4 regions of the Paenibacillus sp. 2003 genome follow, and region 1 is predicted to be linked to each of the others. Evidence: a T-box and tRNA genes for the amino acid it is inferred to sense, from the RefSeq annotation. Region 1 holds a T-box; the other regions hold tRNA genes.

Evidence for each region. A T-box is a leader RNA that pairs with one kind of tRNA and senses whether it is charged. The one in region 1 lies ahead of leuS (leucine--tRNA ligase), so its partner is inferred to be a tRNA-Leu.
Region 2: it has a tRNA-Leu gene. The T-box ahead of leuS (leucine--tRNA ligase) is inferred to sense a tRNA for this amino acid. The anticodon was not compared.
Region 3: it has a tRNA-Leu gene. The T-box ahead of leuS (leucine--tRNA ligase) is inferred to sense a tRNA for this amino acid. The anticodon was not compared.
Region 4: it has a tRNA-Leu gene. The T-box ahead of leuS (leucine--tRNA ligase) is inferred to sense a tRNA for this amino acid. The anticodon was not compared.

Annotation. Positions count from the first base shown of each region.
Region 1 is NZ_JAVDTB010000002.1:290,939-293,146, reverse strand. Features, by position in the region: gene J2X75_RS13395 (phosphotransferase family protein) at 1-558, shown strand, start outside; T-box leader at 670-939, shown strand; gene leuS (leucine--tRNA ligase) at 1,018-2,208, shown strand, end outside.
Region 2 is NZ_JAVDTB010000002.1:107,043-109,250, forward strand. Features, by position in the region: gene J2X75_RS12565 (insulinase family protein) at 1-893, opposite strand, end outside; tRNA gene J2X75_RS12570 (tRNA-Leu) at 1,266-1,351, opposite strand; gene J2X75_RS12575 (general stress protein) at 1,778-2,208, opposite strand, start outside.
Region 3 is NZ_JAVDTB010000001.1:600,088-602,295, forward strand. Features, by position in the region: gene pelA (pectate lyase) at 160-1,122, shown strand; tRNA gene J2X75_RS02905 (tRNA-Leu) at 1,296-1,379, shown strand; gene xynC (glucuronoarabinoxylan endo-1,4-beta-xylanase XynC) at 1,526-2,208, opposite strand, start outside.
Region 4 is NZ_JAVDTB010000011.1:40,816-43,023, forward strand. Features, by position in the region: gene J2X75_RS27280 (urease accessory protein UreF) at 1-326, opposite strand, end outside; tRNA gene J2X75_RS27285 (tRNA-Leu) at 771-853, shown strand; gene J2X75_RS27290 (glutathione peroxidase) at 1,002-1,481, opposite strand; cyclic di-AMP (ydaO/yuaA leader) riboswitch at 1,853-2,028, shown strand; gene J2X75_RS27295 (HAD family hydrolase) at 2,144-2,208, shown strand, end outside.

The sequences.
Region 1 (2,208 bases):
CAACAACTCGGTCGGTACAATCGTCGAATTAATGAAATCAAGGGTGAGAAGTTTGGATATTTCTCGGAACAAAAACAGCGTTATTCCACATGGAAAGAAGCATTTATGAATTTGATGGATGACATTCTTACCGATGGTGAAGAAGCCGGAATTACATTTTCGATCGATTACCCTGAATTGAGACGTTTGATTGAAGAAAAATCGAATGTGCTGGACGATGTCAAAGAACCTGTGCTTGTGAGTTGGGATCTGTGGGATGGCAATTTTCTAGTAGACGCAGGTCGTATCACAGCGATTATTGATTTTGAACGTTCACTGTGGGCAGATCCTCTGATGGAGCATTATTTCAGTCATTTTAACTATACGCCTGGTTTTGTGAAAGGGTATGGGCATGCGATTACGACCGAAAGTGAGCTGAAAAGAAGAAGCCTCTACGACTTGTACTTTGATCTGGTGCTACGCATTGAGTGCGCTTATCGTCAATATGATAATCAGGAACATGTGAATTGGACCATTCATAATCTGGAGGAAGGCATTGAGCGTTTTCGGTTATCCTAAACAGCAACCAGCGTTATGAACGGTACGAACCGCAGACTTCAAGATGGCGATTATAACGTGTAATATTGACTTTGGGCTTGCTTTTTTATATAATGGTCCCGATATTGTATACATATTTCGATGATAAGGATCAGTAGTAATTCCTGTACATAACAGAGAGCCGGCGGTTGGTGCAAGCCGGTTGACAGTGATTTGCGAACTCGCCTTGGAGAAATGCGGTGATTACACCATTCTGTTTAACCTGCTTGTATAAAGGTTGGGTTCAGGAATGGAAATCCGCATCGGTTAACCGCCGTTACAGGTCCAAAGGGAGTGGATGACGAAGCACGTTCGTCCGCTAACTAGGGTGGTACCACGGGAATTCAACCTCTCGTCCCTAGCGCTGCAAACGCTACGGGATGCTGAGGTTTTTTTGTTGCAATTAAAGCTAAAGCGAATAACCTGAAGGAGGAACAATAGATGAGTGAGAATAACCAGCCGAAACACGGCTATCAGCCACAAGTCATGGAAAAAAGTTGGCAGCAATACTGGGATGCAAATAAAACGTTTAAAACGGGTGAAGACCCTGCTAAACCGAAATTTTATGCACTGGATATGTTCCCTTATCCATCCGGTTCAGGTCTGCACGTAGGTCACCCGGAAGGATATACGGCAACGGATATCGTTTCCCGTTACAAACGTATGCGCGGTTACAATGTATTGCACCCAATGGGTTGGGACGCTTTCGGTCTGCCTGCTGAGCAGCATGCACTGGATACAGGTGAACATCCACGAGATATTACATTCCGTAATATTGACAATTTCCGTCGCCAGATCAAATCGCTCGGTTTCTCTTATGACTGGGATCGTGAGATCAGCACAACGGACCCTGAATATTATAAATGGACACAATGGATCTTTATCCAGCTGTACAATAAAGGCCTGGCTTATGTGGATGAAGTTGCAGTTAACTGGTGTGAAGCCCTTGGAACGGTACTTGCTAATGAAGAGGTTATTGATGGCAAGAGTGAACGTGGTGGTCATCCGGTTGTACGCAAACCGATGCGTCAATGGGTTCTGAGAATTACCGAGTATGCAGAGCGTCTGTTGGAAGACCTGGAAGAGCTGGATTGGTCTGAAAGCATCAAGGATATGCAGCGTAACTGGATCGGTAAATCGACAGGTGCAGAAGTTGTATTTGCCATTGAAGGTCGCGAGGAAGTTATCAAGGTGTTCACCACCCGTGCGGACACATTGTTTGGTGCGAGCTTTGCAGTACTTGCTCCGGAACATGAATTGGTAGAAGCAATTACAACTGATGACCAATGTGAAGCGATTCAGGCTTATCAGGAGCAGGCTTCTCGTAAAAGTGATCTGGAACGTACGGATTTGGCCAAAGACAAAACAGGTGTATTCACTGGCGCTTATGCAATCAATCCCGTTAATGGTGCAAAACTGCCGATCTGGATTGCTGATTACGTTCTTGCAGGTTACGGTACAGGCGCGGTTATGGCTGTTCCGGGTCATGATGCACGTGACTGGGAATTTGCGAAGCAGTTCGGTCTGGATATCATCGAGGTTATTCAAGGTGGCGACGTTACACAAGAGGCATATTCGGGTGATGGCGCGCATGTGAATTCCGATTTCCTGAACGGACTGAACAATGAAGAA
Region 2 (2,208 bases), 180 kb from region 1:
TCCTTGTCCAGACTTGTGCCGATCACCGCGTTATAGGTCAAGAAGCTGTTATCCACTTCCGATTCCGTACTTCCCGCAGAGTAAGTCTTAACTGTGTCTACCCGTTCTGCAAAAGCAGGTTGAAGTTGAATGGCCGAATCAATCTCGACTCGATCATATGCGCTCAGATAGTTTTCATCCAGCCATTGCAGTTTCTCTTCCATATCCATATCGCCGTAGAGATAGATGTAACTGTTGGAAGGATGATAGTATCTCGTGTGGAAATCCAGCAAGCCCTGATACGTTAGATCCAGAATAGCTTCCGGGAATCCGCCAGACTCGGAGGAGTACGTAGTATCCGGGAAAAGGGAGTTCAACACTTCTCTGCGCACCATTCGTTCCGGTGAAGAAAAGGCACCCTTCATCTCGTTATATACAACTCCATTGTAGGTTAACTCATCGTCAGCAGAGGTCAGGTTGTAGTTCCAGCCCTCTTGCAAAAATATCTTTTCATTCTCGTAAATATTTGTATTTAATACCGCATCCAGATAAATATCCATCAGGTTATGGAAGTCATGATCATTACGACTCGCGATCGGGTAGATCGTCTTATCGGGATATGTCATGGCGTTAAGGAATGTATTTAATGAACCTTTTAGCAACTCAACAAAAGAATCCTTGGCCGGAAATTTCTTGGACCCACAGAGCACGGAGTGTTCGAGGATATGGGCTACCCCTGTATTGTCTTCCGGAGGTGTGCGGAAACCGATACTAAATACTTTGTTGTCGTCCTGATTGGACAAAAGTACAATTTTGGCCCCGGATTTCTGATGTTCCAACAGATACGCATCCGATTTCAGTTCTTCAATTCTGCGCTCTTGTAACACCTTGTATGGCTTGAGCTGTTTCAACATAAACTTGAGTCCTCCGTCCATAAGATTGTTTTATTGGTTTTGTGAATCTACATAAGTTCAAATATGGTTATTTACACTGGCACTCCGATGACAGAATAACATCTGTCCTCTCCGTTATCGTGTAAATGAGTAGTTGAACTTATATCGTTCAGCAAGGTAAAGGTAATATATGCCTACGGATAGTATACACCATTGTTCCGTCTCTTCATAAAAGTCAGATAAATGTACCTTCTGATATGTATTATGCAGGGTTTATGTTTATGAGCTGCATGGTGATGTGGTCTACAATGAAGTGACATTGATATTAAAGAACATAAAAAAAGATCGCATGCAGCTTGGTTAACAAGCGTCATGCGATCTTTCTTTTTAAGATGCCGAGGACCGGGATCGAACCGGTACGGTAGTCACCTACCGCAGGATTTTAAGTCCTGTGCGTCTGCCAATTCCGCCACCCCGGCATGGATATTATTTCTTGGCGACAAGAAATATCTTACCATGAAATAATTAACTTTGCAACACCTTTTATTAAAAATAATCCAACTATATAAGTTTATCTAATGATTTACACGATAACGGAGAGGACAGAAAAAACTGAAAAAGCGCAGCGTTCGCCTTTATCACCGGATTTTCCCTTGAGAAAAGGGATTCGAAAAAATCTGGGGATAACAGCGATTAGAAGGTTATTCTGTCATCGGAGTGTCAGTTTAAATAATCTTTAGTTCAACTTATATAAATGAAACAGGCACTGCAAGCGTCAGCTCACAGTGCCTAGAAAGTCCGAGTTGCGGTCCCGGACTTCCGGTAAACCAATCTATATTAAGGGAGGTGTGAGATAAGAATACCTCCCCAACATTAAAGAAACCTAAAATCAGCCTTAAATTAAACTAAAAAAGTAAAATAGGTCGAACACGAGCCGCTTCTTCCTCACTACACTCCACGATAACCAAGATATGGTCCTTTAACAGCCAATCTTCGTAATACCGCGCATCCTCCTCCGAGATCCCCGCTTCAGTCAGTGTAAGCACCAAATCATCAGTCTCACTCCCAATCTCATTACCAGCGAGCCTGCGCACTGCATTTCCGATCGACATCGTCTGATCCATTCGCTTCCCCAGACCAGCCAATATGCCTTTCAGAGCGCCAAAGGCACCATCTGTTCCGGCACCCTTCAGAGGTTTGGGCAACCCCGTCTTTTCGCTCACCAGCTCCAGATTAAGCTGCTCCTTTGCCACCGCTCCTAAATATTTATCCTTGATGCCTTCCTCTTTCACCTGATTCAGCATCAATATAGCCTCGTTTTCGGTACGGGCCAGCC
Region 3 (2,208 bases), on a different contig from region 1:
ATTGACAAAAATCGATTTTTTGCATATTATCTGATTATCCAATCCACATATTGGATTTAAATTGATTTTATTATGCGATAAATACAAATAAAGGAGGTTTGGGGGCGTATATCATAGGTAAAGTAGAAGTGGAAGATTTATAAAAATGAACATAGGAGAGTGTTACATTTGAAAGCGAAGAAAATAATTACTTTTGTCCTGGCATGTACGATGGTGTTCTCAGCAGTTGGAATGGCAGTTCTTCCTGTAGGGACGGTATCTGCTGCGGATGCATCGGGTACTACAGCGAGTATTTCTGATATTTTGAAGAACCAGCTGCCGGATGGAGGTTGGAGAAAAGATTATAAACAGACAAGTGGAGAGTGGGCGAAGTCCACGATTGACAACAAGGCTACATACTCAGAAATTAGAAGATTGGCGAAGGAATTTAAAAAGACAAATGATCCGCGATACTCCACAGCTGCAATCAAAGGAATTAACTTTTTGATCAACATGCAGTATTCAAACGGCGGATGGCCACAAGTTTACCAAAGCTCCGGATATCACAAGCACATTACCTACAATGATGATGCCATGATTAATGTAATGATCATGCTGGATGAAGTAGCAGCACGCAAAGGTGATTTCTCGTTTATCGACAGCACACTTGCTAACCGTAGTAAAAATTCAGTTGCCAAAGGTGTGGAGGCGATTTTGAATACACAAGTCGTTTCAGGTGGTAAGCTGACAGCATGGGGACAACAACATGATTCCAGTTCCCTTAAACCAGCGAGCGCAAGAATCTACGAAGTGCCATCGCTGACAGCTGGAGAGAGTGTAACGATTGTTAAATTTCTGAAAACCAGACCTGCTAACGCTAAAATTACCGCATCCATTAAAGGAGCGGAGGCTTGGTTTAACAAGGTGAAAATTACGGGGTATAAATATGAAAGAGCTAATGGAGATAGTAAAATTATCGCTGATTCCAAAGCTGCACCAATTTGGGCACGCTTCTATGAGATAGGAACGGATAGACCAATCTTTATTGGTCGTGACGGGGTAGTTAAATACAAATTAAGTGATATTGATAAAGAAAGAAGAGGCGGTTACGCATGGTATGGCAACTGGCCTTCCAAGCTGTAATTTGCAGTATGCTTCCGTTTTAATGAACCAAGCTATTAATAGTTAAAGGTAAAACCCGAATCGACATGGACGTCTGGTTCGGGTTTTATTGTTATTATTTTCAGTGTTGACATGATAGATACCGCATGATATATTATTTCTTGTCGCCGATATTGATCACGGAGATACAATATGCGGTCGTGGCGGAATTGGCAGACGCGCACGGTTCAGGTCCGTGTGGGCTAACCCCCGTGGAGGTTCGAGTCCTCTCGACCGCATCTAATAAAAAGACTCCTTAAGCTAACGCTTAAGGAGTCTTTTTTTGCATTTTTTGATATAACATTAACTTTAGATTTGAGTATCCAACAGGTTAGTGCTTAGCTGCACGTACAGCAAATGTCTTCCATCAGCCCATACGGAACGTTTATTGTGCTGCGGTAACATTAACGCTGTCAATATTCGGTCCTTCGGATCCGGTGGTGACCACTTTCAATGTATTGGTCCCCGTGTTCATGGGGACCTGTATTGTTTTTTCAACCCATGTGGACCAGCTTCCCGTAGCCGGAAAGGGCTCGTTGCTAATGACTTTGGTTCCGTTCACAAAAATGTCGAGGTTCCGAGTGCCGCTTTCCAGCGCATAACGAAACTTTACATTTTTGGTGCCTGTAATCGTATTGTTAATGGCGTTCCATTGAATGGCTGAACCAGTCATCGCATTGAAGTTAACATACCCGGAGCCAGTGTAACCAGGGTAGATCGTTTCAATGGTAGCATCCGTAAGAGTTGTTCCGGTCTCGGCTTCATAAGTAGTGCCACTACCTGTATTTCCGCCGTTATTCCCGCCAGTAATGTTGGCAACAAACGTTGTTACGCTCTGAGGTGGGAGCTGTGCCGTGAAGGCCCCATTGGATACGTTAAGCGAGGCCCCGCTTGCCAGGTTGCGACTGCTGTCCGTAATCCATGAGGACACCGTGGAGGCATTACCATTTTGCAGAACGAATTTTTGGCTTGTGGCCGAAGTTCCACGGTTAATTGCTACGACAACGACCTTGTTATCCCCTTTGTAGGCAGAAACAAATGTGTTCGTATCCGGGTTTTTGGTTGCAT
Region 4 (2,208 bases), on a different contig from region 1:
AGTCTGATCAATCGTTTACCCATGGCGGCAGCTTGTTCTCTGAGATCTCCAGGGGTTCGCTGAACATGGACGAGCTTGTCGATTAGAGCTATCCGCCATGTATCTTTGTGATCTGCTGCGGTATAGATGCCTTTGATGGCCATACCTTCAAGACGAACGATGCTGGGATGCAACTGACAACGCATGAATGATTCGAGATCTTCAGCATTACGAATGGTACCCTCCCTGATATGGATATCCATGCCGAAGGAATGGGTGAACCCTCCAACCTGAATAGAGGAATCAAGCAGGTTGACATAATCGAGCAGCTTATTCCCACGGTTCACAATCATTCGCCTCCTGTGTTCGTTAAATGTCACTTATAGTGACATTTATAATCCTTTTTGTTTGCTTTATGTTTATAAATCCGAATTATATGATAGTTATCTTCCCATAAATGTCCACTTTTTGTCAATGGTATCCGTGAAATTTAATGGATTAAATCTGTAATTTAATATTTGTGTTATTTTATATAACTTAATGTGTCATTTGTGTGGTGGAGTGCAGGGAGAACTATATAGAAGGAAGGACTATATATAAATGAATCAACAAGATCGGCTCTTACCGAAAAAGAGGAGATCAAATCTAATAATATGCAGTTCATGGGTAAAGATGACGAGATTATGCGATTTTTGATGAAAATGCCTAGCTGAAAAAGTAGTATTAAAAAATACTTTACTTTTAGTTCTGAACCCGGTATAATCAATTCTGTTGCCGATTATTTACGACATGCGGTCGTGGTGGAATGGCAGACACGCTATCTTGAGGGGGTAGTGGGCGTATGCCCGTGGAGGTTCGAGTCCTCTCGACCGCATCATATGAACGATGAAAAAGAAGCTTTCCGTTATTGGAGAGCTTCTTTTTTTGTCTTTTTCGAACAGTATGACATCTGGGTTGAGAAAAAAAGCCATCCATTACCGGGGCAATGGTGCTCTACCTTACGGCTACGGGTGGCCTGTGTATTATTTTTGAAGTAAGTTCTTGATATCTTCTTCAATCTTGTCCGGTGTTGTTTTGGGAGCATAACGTTTCAGTACCTGTCCGTTCTGATCCACAAGGAATTTGGTGAAGTTCCATTTGATTGCTTTGGAGCCGAGCAGGCCAGGAGCTTCTGTGCTAAGGTGTTGGAAAAGAGGGTGAGCGCTTGAGCCGTTCACATCAATTTTCTCAAACATTGGGAAGCTTACGCCATAATTCATCTGACAGAACTCGGCAATATCGTCGGAAGATCCTTTTTCCTGTGCAAACTGGTTGCTTGGGAAACCAAGAACTTCAAATGGAGCATCTTGAAATTTGTCTTGCAGTTCTTGCAGACCTTTGAATTGAGGAGTGAGGCCGCATGAGCTTGCCGTATTCACAATCAGGAGCACTTTGTCACGGTAGTCGGACATTTCAACTTCTTGACCGCGAAGGGTATTCACTTTGTAATCGTAGACTGTCATCTAAATCGCCTCCATTTATTTACTCTTATATCTTCTATTATATTGGCTACAATTAAATATTGCAAAACTAATGTGGTGTTAAAAGCATCAAAACAGGCAAGTTGTGCAGAATACGTGAATGAATTGCGAAGTGATTTTCGTCAGAGTGAGAATTAGATAGCCTTGAAGAGATGGATAGAGTATAACCTTATTGTAAGCGTTATTATAAACGAGTATTGGCAAAAATCTGCCGATTTGGTGATCTGTAAGGACTTTACACCGTCATGGCGGGGGTGTATGATTCATAACGTAATTTCAATTTAAACTAAATTGTACTTGAAAAACGAAACAAACGATAATATCGCTCGATCTTACCTTAAGATATACGAACGATGTTTTAATCGCTGAGTTTCCATTCATTGATGAATGGGAAACGGGGGAACCAACGGAATGCGCTGTCCAGGACAGTGGGCATTCATGGGGTGAATTTTCCGGTGACAGCCGGAAATAGGGCGACTCTCGCGCCCGAATCCGTCAGCTAACCTCGTAAGCGTTAAAGGGAGAGGCAACAAGCCGTACGCTGGTTCATGGTGTTTTCGCCATGGGTTATTTAAGAAGCGTTCGGGAGGCCTTGGTCCCCCACGCTTCTTTTTTGTTGTCTTTTCACGCCAAGGGAGGAACGAATGATGGATACTGAGATGATTTTAGTGACTGCTCCAAATGAAGCAGGACGCAAATTTATTAAATT